Regions from separate parts of the Geodermatophilus sp. FMUSA9-8 genome, predicted to be linked through region 2. Evidence: riboswitches for the same ligand, from Rfam matches in the RefSeq annotation. Region 2 holds a riboswitch; each other region holds the start of a gene.
What was found. Region 2 has a riboswitch for cyclic di-AMP ahead of WA616_RS23295 (hypothetical protein). Riboswitches for the same ligand answer to the same signal wherever they lie in the genome.

Region 1 (3,266 bases), on a different contig from region 2:
ACACCGCAGGTCAGCGTCGTGCAGGGCATCTCGAGCCCGGGTCCGCGACCAACTTACGACCAACAAATAAGCGGGCCGCCCGTGCCGTGGACGTTCCTCCCTGCCGGGGGGCCTTGGTGCTGGCGGGTGGACGGCCCGGCCTGTCGACGCCCCGGGCGGCCGACATGCTCGCTCCGTGGACGCGGGTGGCAGTGCCTCACCGCGTCCTGATGCGGACCCGATCCGGCGGCACGCTCGTGAGGTGGCGGCCCCAGCCGTAGTCGTGCAGCTGCCGCCAGGTGACCGCGGCACGCCAGCCGAACCCGTCGTCGCACAGACGCCAGGCCGACTGGTGGCCGGACCACCACCGGCCGTCGTTGTGCACCTCGACGTCGCGGGGCGGGTCGAAGCGGCGCTCGTCCAGCAGGCGGATGGGGACGGTCACGCGGACGGGTCTAGCCGCCGGCGCCGGCGGGCCACGCGCACCGACCCTCTGGTGTGACAGCACGTGACCGAACCGTGCCGAGAGTGCGGCGGTCCAGGGACGATGCGCACCGTGGCCTACCAGGCGTCGACGTCGCTGCCCTACGACAACCTCGGCCGGGCGACCGCGGGACTGCGGGCAGCGCTCCGCCACCGGGTGCTCGACGCCGGAGACCCGGGGCTGCTGGACTGGTCGACGCTGACCGTGACCGGTCCCGAGATCACCACCGACGATCTCGGCCGGCCCTGGTTCACCTGGACCGCCACCCGACCGGTCAGCCCCTGGCCTGCGGGTGAAGCGATCGGCGCGAGGCGCGCGCCGCAGTGGGCGCAGGGCCGGGGCCGGCAGGACGCGGGAGGAGGGGATACGTCGACGTGCGCGCACCGCGGGCCAGATCCCGTGCGCGCGATCCGGAGGGTCACCTCCTGGCCAGGATCACCGGCCGGACATCGTGGACGGCGTGCGGTCCCCGGCGGGGATCACTGGTAGTTCACGTGGACGTGGTCCATGTGGTTCTGCGTCGCGCTGCCACGGTCGGCCATGGTCGACCAGGAGCCACCCGGCGACTGCAGGATGCGCTGCCGGTAGATCAGGTAGTCGACGCCGAGCGCGTCCCAGTTGGCGATGTGGTACTGCACGATCGCGTTCCCCAGGGCGGTGTCGGAGAGCACCATGTAGTCCAAGGCCAGCCCGGAGGGGTGGCCGCCGGGGTCGGCCGCACTGGCCCGGGTACCGCCGATGGTGATGCCGTCCGCGCCGGGCACGTTGGAGACGACAGCGTCCGCAGCCGCTTGCGACTGCGGCTTCGCTGATCCCGCGGTGTTGGTGATCCGTGCGACCGCGGTCACGGCCGTGCTGGCGGCCACCGCACCGATGCCGGGCTCCTCGTCGGGGGCCTCCGACGCCGCCTGGGCCGACGCCGCGGCGGCGGCCTGGGCGGCGGCCTCGGCCTGGGCGGCGGCCTCGGCCTGGGCGGCGGCCTCGGCCCGAGCGGCGGCCTCGGCCCGAGCGGCGGCCTCGGCCTGGGCGGCGGCCTCGGCCTCGGCCCGCTGTCGCTCGACCGCAGCCTGGTCAGCGGCGGCCTGCGCCTGCTGGGCGGCGCTCTCCTGAGCCTCCCGGCTGCTGCGGCTGGCGGTCATGTCCTGCAGCGGCTCCAGATCCGGCGCGGCATTCGCCGGGCTGGACTGGCTGGAGAGGCCGAGGGCCTCGGCGACGCTGGCCGACTCCGAGGATGCGGCCCCGGCCTGCGCGGCCGGCCCCGTGCCGGTGAGGACGTTGACGAGGACCGCGCCGGCGGTGGCGACACCGAGGAGGAGGCCGGGACGGCGGCGGGCGATGACCGACCGGGCGGTCCGGCCGCGGCGCCCAGCGGCGCGGCCAGTGGTGGTGGTGCGGACGTCCATGAGTGGTGGTGCTCCGGGGTGTTCGGGCACAGCGGCGCGCGGGCGCGGCTGCGGGGAGGTCAAGCGGCGAGGCAGCGGCAGACCGCGGACGTCGAGCGGTAGGCAGGTGCTCCACGGGAACCGGCGGGGGCCGGTCGAGCGTGAGGCGCTCGGGCTGATGGGCCTGCATGGGGCGCTCGGCGCAGAGCGGCCGCGAGCGGTCAGATGCGCGGGCGCGGCCCGGTCCGGCAGAGGGGCTGGAGACGTCGTGGTGGTGCGGCGGGGCTCGGGCGCGCCATGCGGCAGCTCTCCGTTCTTCCGGTCGCCGCCTACCGAGTTAGCTGACGGGTTCGGGCGGGAAGACGCCCTGCGCACCCACGGGACATCGGGCTCCCCGGGAGCGATTCACCCCAGTACTGCAGTGGGTCCCCGGTTCGCCGGTGAAGGCGACTCGGCGGCGTCCGCTCGGACTCCCCGGAAGGGGCGTGTGGACCGATCGGACCCGGCCACGGTAGAGGCTGTTATCGCGCTGTGACAAACCGCGACCACGGAGTCGTTGGTGACCCACGTCGCGGACGAGGTGTCCGGCCGACGCACCGCTTGTCGCGGAACCACCGGTCACGCCGGCCGCCATCCCGGCGCTTTCATCGGTATGGAGCGATGTTAGCATGGCTCTGCGGGGCACCTGCGGACCTGGGAGGCGCTGTCCGTGCCGCTGAACCAGCGGCTAGCTCTACGCAGTGGGAGCACACCCTTGTTACCTAGGACTCTGAGCCGGCGTGGCGTGCTGGTGGCCGCAGGTGCCGGCGTGGCTGCTCTACTGCTCGGTTGCTCGGGCGGCTCATACGCCGGTGCGGACGCGGGACCTGAGCTCGGCGAGTTCGACTTCACCGAGGCGACGCCGTTGGGCCAGCTGGTCCCCGGGGAGGCCCGTCGGTCGGCGCCGTCGTTCACGGGGGAGCTGCTCGACGGCTCCGCTTTCGACTCTGCCTCACTGGTCGGTGACATCGTCGTGATCAACTTCTGGGGCTCATGGTGTACGCCGTGTCGGGTGCAGACCCCTGAGTTCCAGGCGGTCTACACCGAGGTCGCCGAGCGGGGTGTGCAGTTCCTCGGCGTCAACGTGAAGGACCAGCGCCAGCTGGCGCGGGCCTTCGTCGACACCGTCGGGGCGACCTACCCCTCGCTGTTCGATCCCGCGGGCGAGGTCGCCCTCGCCTTCCGCGGCTTCCCGGCCAACGTGGTGCCCACGACGATCCTGCTCGACCGCAGCAGCCGCGTAGCAGCGGTCTACGTCGCGGCCGTGCCGGACGAGGACCTGCGCGCCGCCCTCGATGGGTTGCTGGCCGAGGAGGCCTGAGCATGGATGACCTGGGCGCGACCTTCGCCGGCATCGTCACCGATGGCTCGCTGCTGCTGGC
Region 2 (3,266 bases):
AGGTCGAGTTCCTCGGGTTCCCCGACGGCCGGGTCGTCGAGGGGCTGGAGCTGCGCCGGTCGCTGGCCGCGGCGATGCGCCGGCACCGGCCGGAGCTGGTGGTGACGATGCACTTCGGCGAGACGTGGACGCCGCCGGGCGTGGCCCCGGCGTACTGGAACAGCGCCGACCACCGGGCGCTCGGCCGCTCCGTGGTCGACGCGGTGGGCGACGCCGCCAACGAGTGGATCTTCCCCGAGCTCGCCGGGCAGGAGCCGTGGCGGGGCGTGCGCTGGATCGCCGTCGCCACGCCGGTCGGGGCGACGCACACCGTCGACGTCACCGGCGTCGTCGACCGGGCGGTGGCCTCGCTCGCCGAGCACCGCCGCTACCTCGAGGCGCTGTCGGACGACCCGGTCGAGGAGCAGGCACGGCGACAGGTCGAGATGGCGACGCCGGAGGTGGACGGCCGGCGCAGGACCGGCTTCGCGCTCTACGCCGGCTGAGCGCGCCGGCCGTCCACCTCTCAGGCGGGCGTCACGGCAGGAAGCTCACGTGGACGTGGTCCCTGTGGTTGGCCGTCGGCGAGCCGCGGTCGGCCATGGCCTGCCAGCCGGACCCGCCGACCAGCCAGATCCGCTGCTGCCAGATGACGTACTCGACGCGCAGCCGCGTCGCGTTGTCGATGACGAACTGGGCGACCGCGTCCCCCTTCGCCGCGTCGGCGTACACCATGAAGTCGGCGGCCAGCTGCTGCGTCGGGGAGTGCCCGGGCCGGGTGAGGACCGTGGACACCGCGAAGGCCTGCGTGACCTCCGCGACGGCCGGCCGCACGTGCGGCGCCCAGGCGCTGTAGGCGGTCGACGTCGGGGTCGGTGCCCCGGTCAGGTCCGTGGCGACGGCGACGACGGCGGTGGCCGCCGCGGCGGCGGGCGCGGCTGCGGGAGCCGCCGCCGGTGCGGGAGCCGCCGCCGGTGCCGCTGCTGGTTCGGCGGCGGGGGCGGGTGCCGCGGCGGCGTCGCCGCGGCCGGACCAGTGCTCGGACCAGCCGCCCCGGTCGTGCCGGTCGCCGTCCCAGGGACGGTCGGCGGAGGCGGCCGACTGACCGGCCAGGCAGAGGGCGACGGTGGCGGTGCCGACGGTGAGCGTGCGGCGGAGGGCGTGTCTGCGCATGACGAGGAGAGCTCCTGTCGTGTGGCCCCGCGCGGTCCCGCCGTCTGCTCGGCAGGCACCCGGCGCGGGGCAGGGGAGGGCACGGGGTCCGGGACGGCACGCGGCAGCCCGGGCGGGGCGTGTGCGGAGGCCGGTCGGGTCCGGATCCCGGAGGCGCGGCGGCCGGCGCGGGTGCGCGGGCCGCGGCGAGGTGTCTGGGGGCGGGGCGCGTCGGGGCAGGCGCCGACGGCGCTCCCCGTGTCGCGGCTCTCCGTTTCTCCCGTGGCCGCCTACCGGGTCAGCTGACGGGTTCGGGCGGGGATGTCGCCCTACCCACCTCCCGGAGGACCGGGCGGTGGGACTCACCCCGGTGACGCGGTGGGTCCCCGGCTCGCGGCCACAGGCGTGGTCCGCGACTCGGCGGCGTCCGGGCGGATCACCCCGGCTGGGGCGCGAAGGGCCGTCCGGACGGGTCGACCGTAGGGAGGCCCGCGGGGCCCGGCAACGGGGACCGGGGAGTTCCGGTGGGGCGGGCGGCCGGCCGTCGCACCGACCTGCGGGGCGGGGCCGGGTCCGCCAGGGTGGGGGCGTCGAGCGCGACCACCCCCGGGAGGACGACGGTGACCGAGGCCAGCACGCGCGAGGAGATCGCCGCGACCGACGGCGTCGGGCCGCTGACCCAGGAGGAGCTGACCCGCATCCACGCCTGGTGGCGGGCGGCCAACTACCTGTCGGTCGGCCAGATCTACCTCATGGACAACCCGCTGCTGCGCGAGCCGCTGCGCCCGGAGCACGTCAAGCCGCGGCTGCTGGGCCACTGGGGCACGACGCCGGGGCTGAACTTCGTCTACGCGCACCTCAACCGGGCGATCGCCGCGCGCGACCTCGACTGCATGTACGTGATGGGGCCCGGCCACGGCGGCCCCGGCCCGGTCGCGTCGGCCTGGCTGGAGGGCACCTACAGCGAGGTCTACCCCGACGTGTCGCAGGACGAGCCGGGGATGAAGCGGCTGTTCACCCAGTTCAGCTTCCCCGGCGGGATCCCGAGCCACGTCGCGCCCGAGACCCCCGGCTCGATCCACGAGGGCGGCGAGCTCGGCTACGCCCTGGTGCACGCCTACGGCGCCGCCTTCGACAACCCGGACCTCGTCGTCGCCGCCGTCGTGGGCGACGGCGAGGCCGAGACCGGGCCGCTGGCCGCGAGCTGGCACGCCACGAAGTTCGTCGACCCGGCCCGCGACGGCGCGGTGCTGCCGATCCTGCACCTCAACGGCTACAAGATCGCCAACCCGACCGTGCTGGCCCGCATCGAGCCCGACGAGCTCGACGCCCTGCTGCGCGGCTACGGGCACACGCCGTACGTCGTCGAGGGCGACGACCCGGCGCTCATGCACCAGCAGTTCGCCGCGACGCTCGACCGCTGCCTCGACGAGATCGCCGACATCCAGCGGCGGGCACGGGAGGGCGGCGCCACCGAGCGGCCGCGCTGGCCGATGATCGTGCTGCGCTCGCCCAAGGGGTGGACCGGGCCGGCGGAGGTCGACGGGCACCGCGTCGAGGGTTCGTGGCGCTCGCACCAGGTGCCCTTCGCCAACGCGCGCGAGGACGACGGCCACCGGCGGGTGCTCGAGGAGTGGCTGCGCAGCTACCGCCCCGAGGAGCTCTTCGACGACGCCGGCGCCCCCGTCCCGGCCGTGCGCGACCTCCACCCGGAGGGCCCGCGCCGGATGAGCGCCAACCCGCACGCCAACGGCGGGCTGCTGCTGCAGCCGCTGCGGATGCCCGCGTTCGCCGACTACGCCGTCCCCGTGCCCGAGCCCGGTACCGGCGCGGTGGAGGCCACCCGGGTGCTCGGGGAGTTCCTGCGCGACGTCATGCGCGGCAACCCGCAGACCTTCCGCGTCTTCGCGCCCGACGAGAACAACTCCAACCGCCTCGGCGCGGTGCTCGAGGCCACCGACCGCACCTGGATGGCGCGGCGCGAGCCCGAGGACGACCACCTGGCGCCCGACGGCCGGGTCATGGAGGTGCTCTCCGAGCACCTGTGCCAGGGCTGGCTGGAGGGCTACCTCCTGACCGGCCGGCACGGGCTCTTCTCCTGCTACGAGGCGTTCATCCACGTCGTCGACTCGATG
Region 3 (3,266 bases), on a different contig from region 2:
GTGGTCGTGCTCGGGCGGCCGACGCTGTCGCGGCCGGTCTCGGCGCTGCTGGCCGACCCCCGGGTGCGGGTGGAGACGGTGGTGTCCGGCCCGCGCTGGCCCGACCCCGGCCGCTCCAGCACGTCGGTCACCCGCGCCGTCCCGCCGTCCGGGCCGCCCGCGGACGCCGCCTGGGCAGTCGCCTGGCGCGACGCCGCCGCGCGGGTGGGCACGGCCGTGGACGCGCTGCTCGACGGCGCTCCCGGCCTGACCGCCGCCCGGCTGGCCCGCGACGTCGTCGCCGCGCTGCCCGCCGGCGCGCTGCTGGTGCTCGGCTCGTCGACGCCCGTGCGCGACGTCGACCGGCTCGCCGTGCCGCGCGGCGACGTGAGCGTGCTGGCCAACCGCGGCGTCGCGGGCATCGACGGGACGATCTCCACGGCGATCGGGGCCGCGCTGGTGCACGGCGGCCCGGCGGTCGCGCTCATGGGCGACCTGACCTTCCTGCACGACCTGCAGGGGCTGCTGACCGGCGAGGGCGAGGCCCGGCCGGACCTCACCGTCGTCGTCCCGGACAACGACGGCGGCGGGATCTTCGCCCAGCTCGAGCCGGGGCGGCCCGCGCACGAGCGCGACTACCGGCGGGTGTTCGGCACGCCGCACGGCCGCGACCTGGTCGCCGTCGCCCGGGCGCTGGGCTGGGCGGCCACCGCGGTGACCACCGCGGACGAGCTGCCGGCGGCGCTGGCGCTCGGCGGGCCGCGGGTGGTGGTCGTGCGCACCGACCAGCGCGCGGAGGCCGGCCTCGCCGTCGCGCTGCGGGAGACCGCCGCCCGTGCCCTGACCTGACCCGCGCGGCCGGTGTGCTGCGTCACCGGCCGCCGCTGGTCCCGGCCGTCGGTGCAGGGCAGGGGCCGTCTCCGCGACACGGGGCGCGACCAGGGTGGATCGTCCGGAGAGCGGGGTCGCCGGCCCCTCGACCGAGGGGTGCCGATACCCCGCAGGAGCACAGAACAACCTCGACGTGACCGGCGACACGACGACAGTTGCCATGACGATATGTAACGTTTTGGCTGCGCTCAGCACACCGGAGCGCGGCGCCGGTCCGCCAAACCCTGCCCACCGGTCGCTCACGTCAACTCCCAAGGGCAGGGGTGGGGGACCCACTTCCGGCGCGTGACGGCCTACGGGGGCCTGACCTGAACGCGTCTCCGGGGTGAAGCCGCGTCCCGCGGCCGGGCACCGATCGCCCGAACCCGACAGCTCACCTCGCCGGCGGTGATCGGGAGATCATCACCATGCCCAAGCACCGCGCACCCCGTTACGTCCGCACCAAGAAGGTCATCGCCAAGGCCCCTGTCGCCGCCGGCGCCACCGTCGTCGGGATCGGCGTCCTCAGCTCGCCCGCCTCCGCCTCGACCAGCCACGACTGGTCCGGCGTCGCCCAGTGCGAGTCGAGCGGCAACTGGTCGATCAACACCGGCAACGGCTACTACGGCGGCCTGCAGTTCAGCCAGTCCACCTGGGCCGCGTTCGGCGGCACCGAGCTCGCCCCGCGCGCCGACCTCGCCACCCCCGCCCAGCAGGTCGAGATCGCCGAGGCCGTCCTCGCCGGTCAGGGCGTCGGCGCCTGGCCGTCCTGCGGGAAGTACCTGGCCGAGGGCACCACCGCGGCCGCCGCGGAGGCCCCCGCTCCCGCCGCGCCCGCCGCGGAGGCTCCCGCGCCGGAGGCCGCTCCCGCCGCCCCGGCCGCGCCGGCCGAGGCCGCGCCTGCGCCGGCCGCTGGCGACACCGAGGACTACACCGTCCGGTGGGGCGACACCGTCGCCAAGATCGCCGCCGCCCACGCCCAGAGCTGGCGGGAGCTCTACGAGCGCAACGTCGACGTCATCGGCAGCAACCCGAACCTGATCTTCCCGGGTCAGGTGTTCGCGGTGAGCGGGGCGGCTCCGGCCGCCGCGCCCGCCGAGGCGCCGGCCCCCGCGCCTGCCGCGGCCCCCGCCGAGGCCCCGGCCCCCGCGCCCGCCGCAGCCCCTGCCGAGACGCCCGCCGGTGGCTCGAACGCCGGGGAGTCTGCGCCGGTCGGCGAGGTCGCCCCGCTCGCCGAGGCCGCCCCCGAGGTCGCCGCGGCGCCCGCCTCGGCCGCCGCCGTCGCCACCATCACCAACAGCTCCGGGCCGATCCACGCCGCGGTGCAGGCGGCCGCGAACGCCGTCGTGAGCGCGGTGCCCGGCGCCGGTGACATCACCCTCGGCGGCACCCGGCCCAGCGCCGTCGACCCCGACGGGCACCCCTCGGGCAAGGCCCTGGACTACATGGTCATGAGCGACGCCACCCTCGGCGACGCCATCGCGCAGTACCACGTGGACCACTGGGACGAGCTCGGTGTCGAGTACGTGATCTGGGAGCAGCGCATCCTCACCTCGCCCGACGGCGCGTGGCGCGCCATGGAGGACCGCGGTGGCGTCACCGCGAACCACTTCGACCACGTGCACGTGAACTACGTCGGCTGACCACCGCCCGACACGAGGACCCCGGCCGCCCGCGGCCGGGGTCCTCGTCGTCTCAGGCGGGGACGAGGGGCGGCGACCGCAGCGCCGCGGGTGTGCGGATTTCGGTGCCGTCGGGCCGCCACGTGTGCCATCGCCCGTCAGCCAGGCGTTGCACGCGGAAGCCGTGATGGACCTTCGTGTGGTGGCGTTCGCACAGCAGCGCCGAGTTCTCCAGCGACGTCGGTCCGCCGTCGAGCCAGTGCACGACGTGGTGGACGTCGCACCACCAGGTGGGGGCGCCGCAGCCGGTGAACACGCACCCACCGTCGCGGACCTCCGCGGCGCGGCGGACGTGCCGGTCGGCGAGGCGCTGCTCCCGGCCCAGGTCGAGGGGGACGCCGTCGGGGCCGAGCACCACGCGGGTGATCGCGCCGTCGCAGGCCAGCCAGCGGGCGGCGGCCGCGGGGACCACGGCACCGGACCCGAGGGTCGCGCTGCCCCGCCACCGCGGCAGCGAGGACGTCCTCCTCGACCCGGCACGGGCCTGGCGGATGCTCCTGGTCGCCTCGCCGGCACCGCCTGTCTCGGCCGCGGAGGAGTCGGCGTCGCTGTCGGTCGCGGCGTCGGCCTGGCCGGCGCCGTCACCGTCGGTCCCGGCTCCTGAGCCGGTCGTGGCCTGGTCGGCCGGACAGGCGGGGTCGTGCAGGTCCTCCGCGTCGACCTTCACGACCACCTGCGGCTTGACCCCGCGCAGCTGCGGTGCCGCGCCGGTGGCCAGCGCGGTGTCGGCGAGCT

Region 1: another riboswitch for cyclic di-AMP. It lies ahead of WA616_RS07240 (hypothetical protein); the one in region 2 lies ahead of WA616_RS23295 (hypothetical protein).
Region 3: another riboswitch for cyclic di-AMP. It lies ahead of WA616_RS06430 (transglycosylase family protein); the one in region 2 lies ahead of WA616_RS23295 (hypothetical protein).

Annotation. Positions count from the first base shown of each region.
Region 1 covers NZ_JBAGKE010000003.1:25,578-28,843, reverse strand. The annotation lists gene WA616_RS07250 (hypothetical protein) at 197-424, opposite strand; gene WA616_RS07245 (hypothetical protein) at 536-952, shown strand; gene WA616_RS07240 (hypothetical protein) at 943-1,866, opposite strand; cyclic di-AMP (ydaO/yuaA leader) riboswitch at 2,157-2,312, opposite strand; gene WA616_RS07235 (TlpA family protein disulfide reductase) at 2,654-3,205, shown strand; gene WA616_RS07230 (cytochrome c biogenesis CcdA family protein) at 3,208-3,266, shown strand, end outside.
Region 2 covers NZ_JBAGKE010000014.1:65,511-68,776, forward strand. The annotation lists gene WA616_RS23290 (PIG-L deacetylase family protein) at 1-485, shown strand, start outside; gene WA616_RS23295 (hypothetical protein) at 517-1,152, opposite strand; cyclic di-AMP (ydaO/yuaA leader) riboswitch at 1,404-1,564, opposite strand; gene WA616_RS23300 (phosphoketolase family protein) at 1,752-3,266, shown strand, end outside.
Region 3 covers NZ_JBAGKE010000002.1:449,703-452,968, reverse strand. The annotation lists gene menD (2-succinyl-5-enolpyruvyl-6-hydroxy-3-cyclohexene-1-carboxylic-acid synthase) at 1-828, shown strand, start outside; cyclic di-AMP (ydaO/yuaA leader) riboswitch at 1,103-1,273, shown strand; gene WA616_RS06430 (transglycosylase family protein) at 1,278-2,492, shown strand; gene WA616_RS06425 (HNH endonuclease signature motif containing protein) at 2,545-3,266, opposite strand, start outside.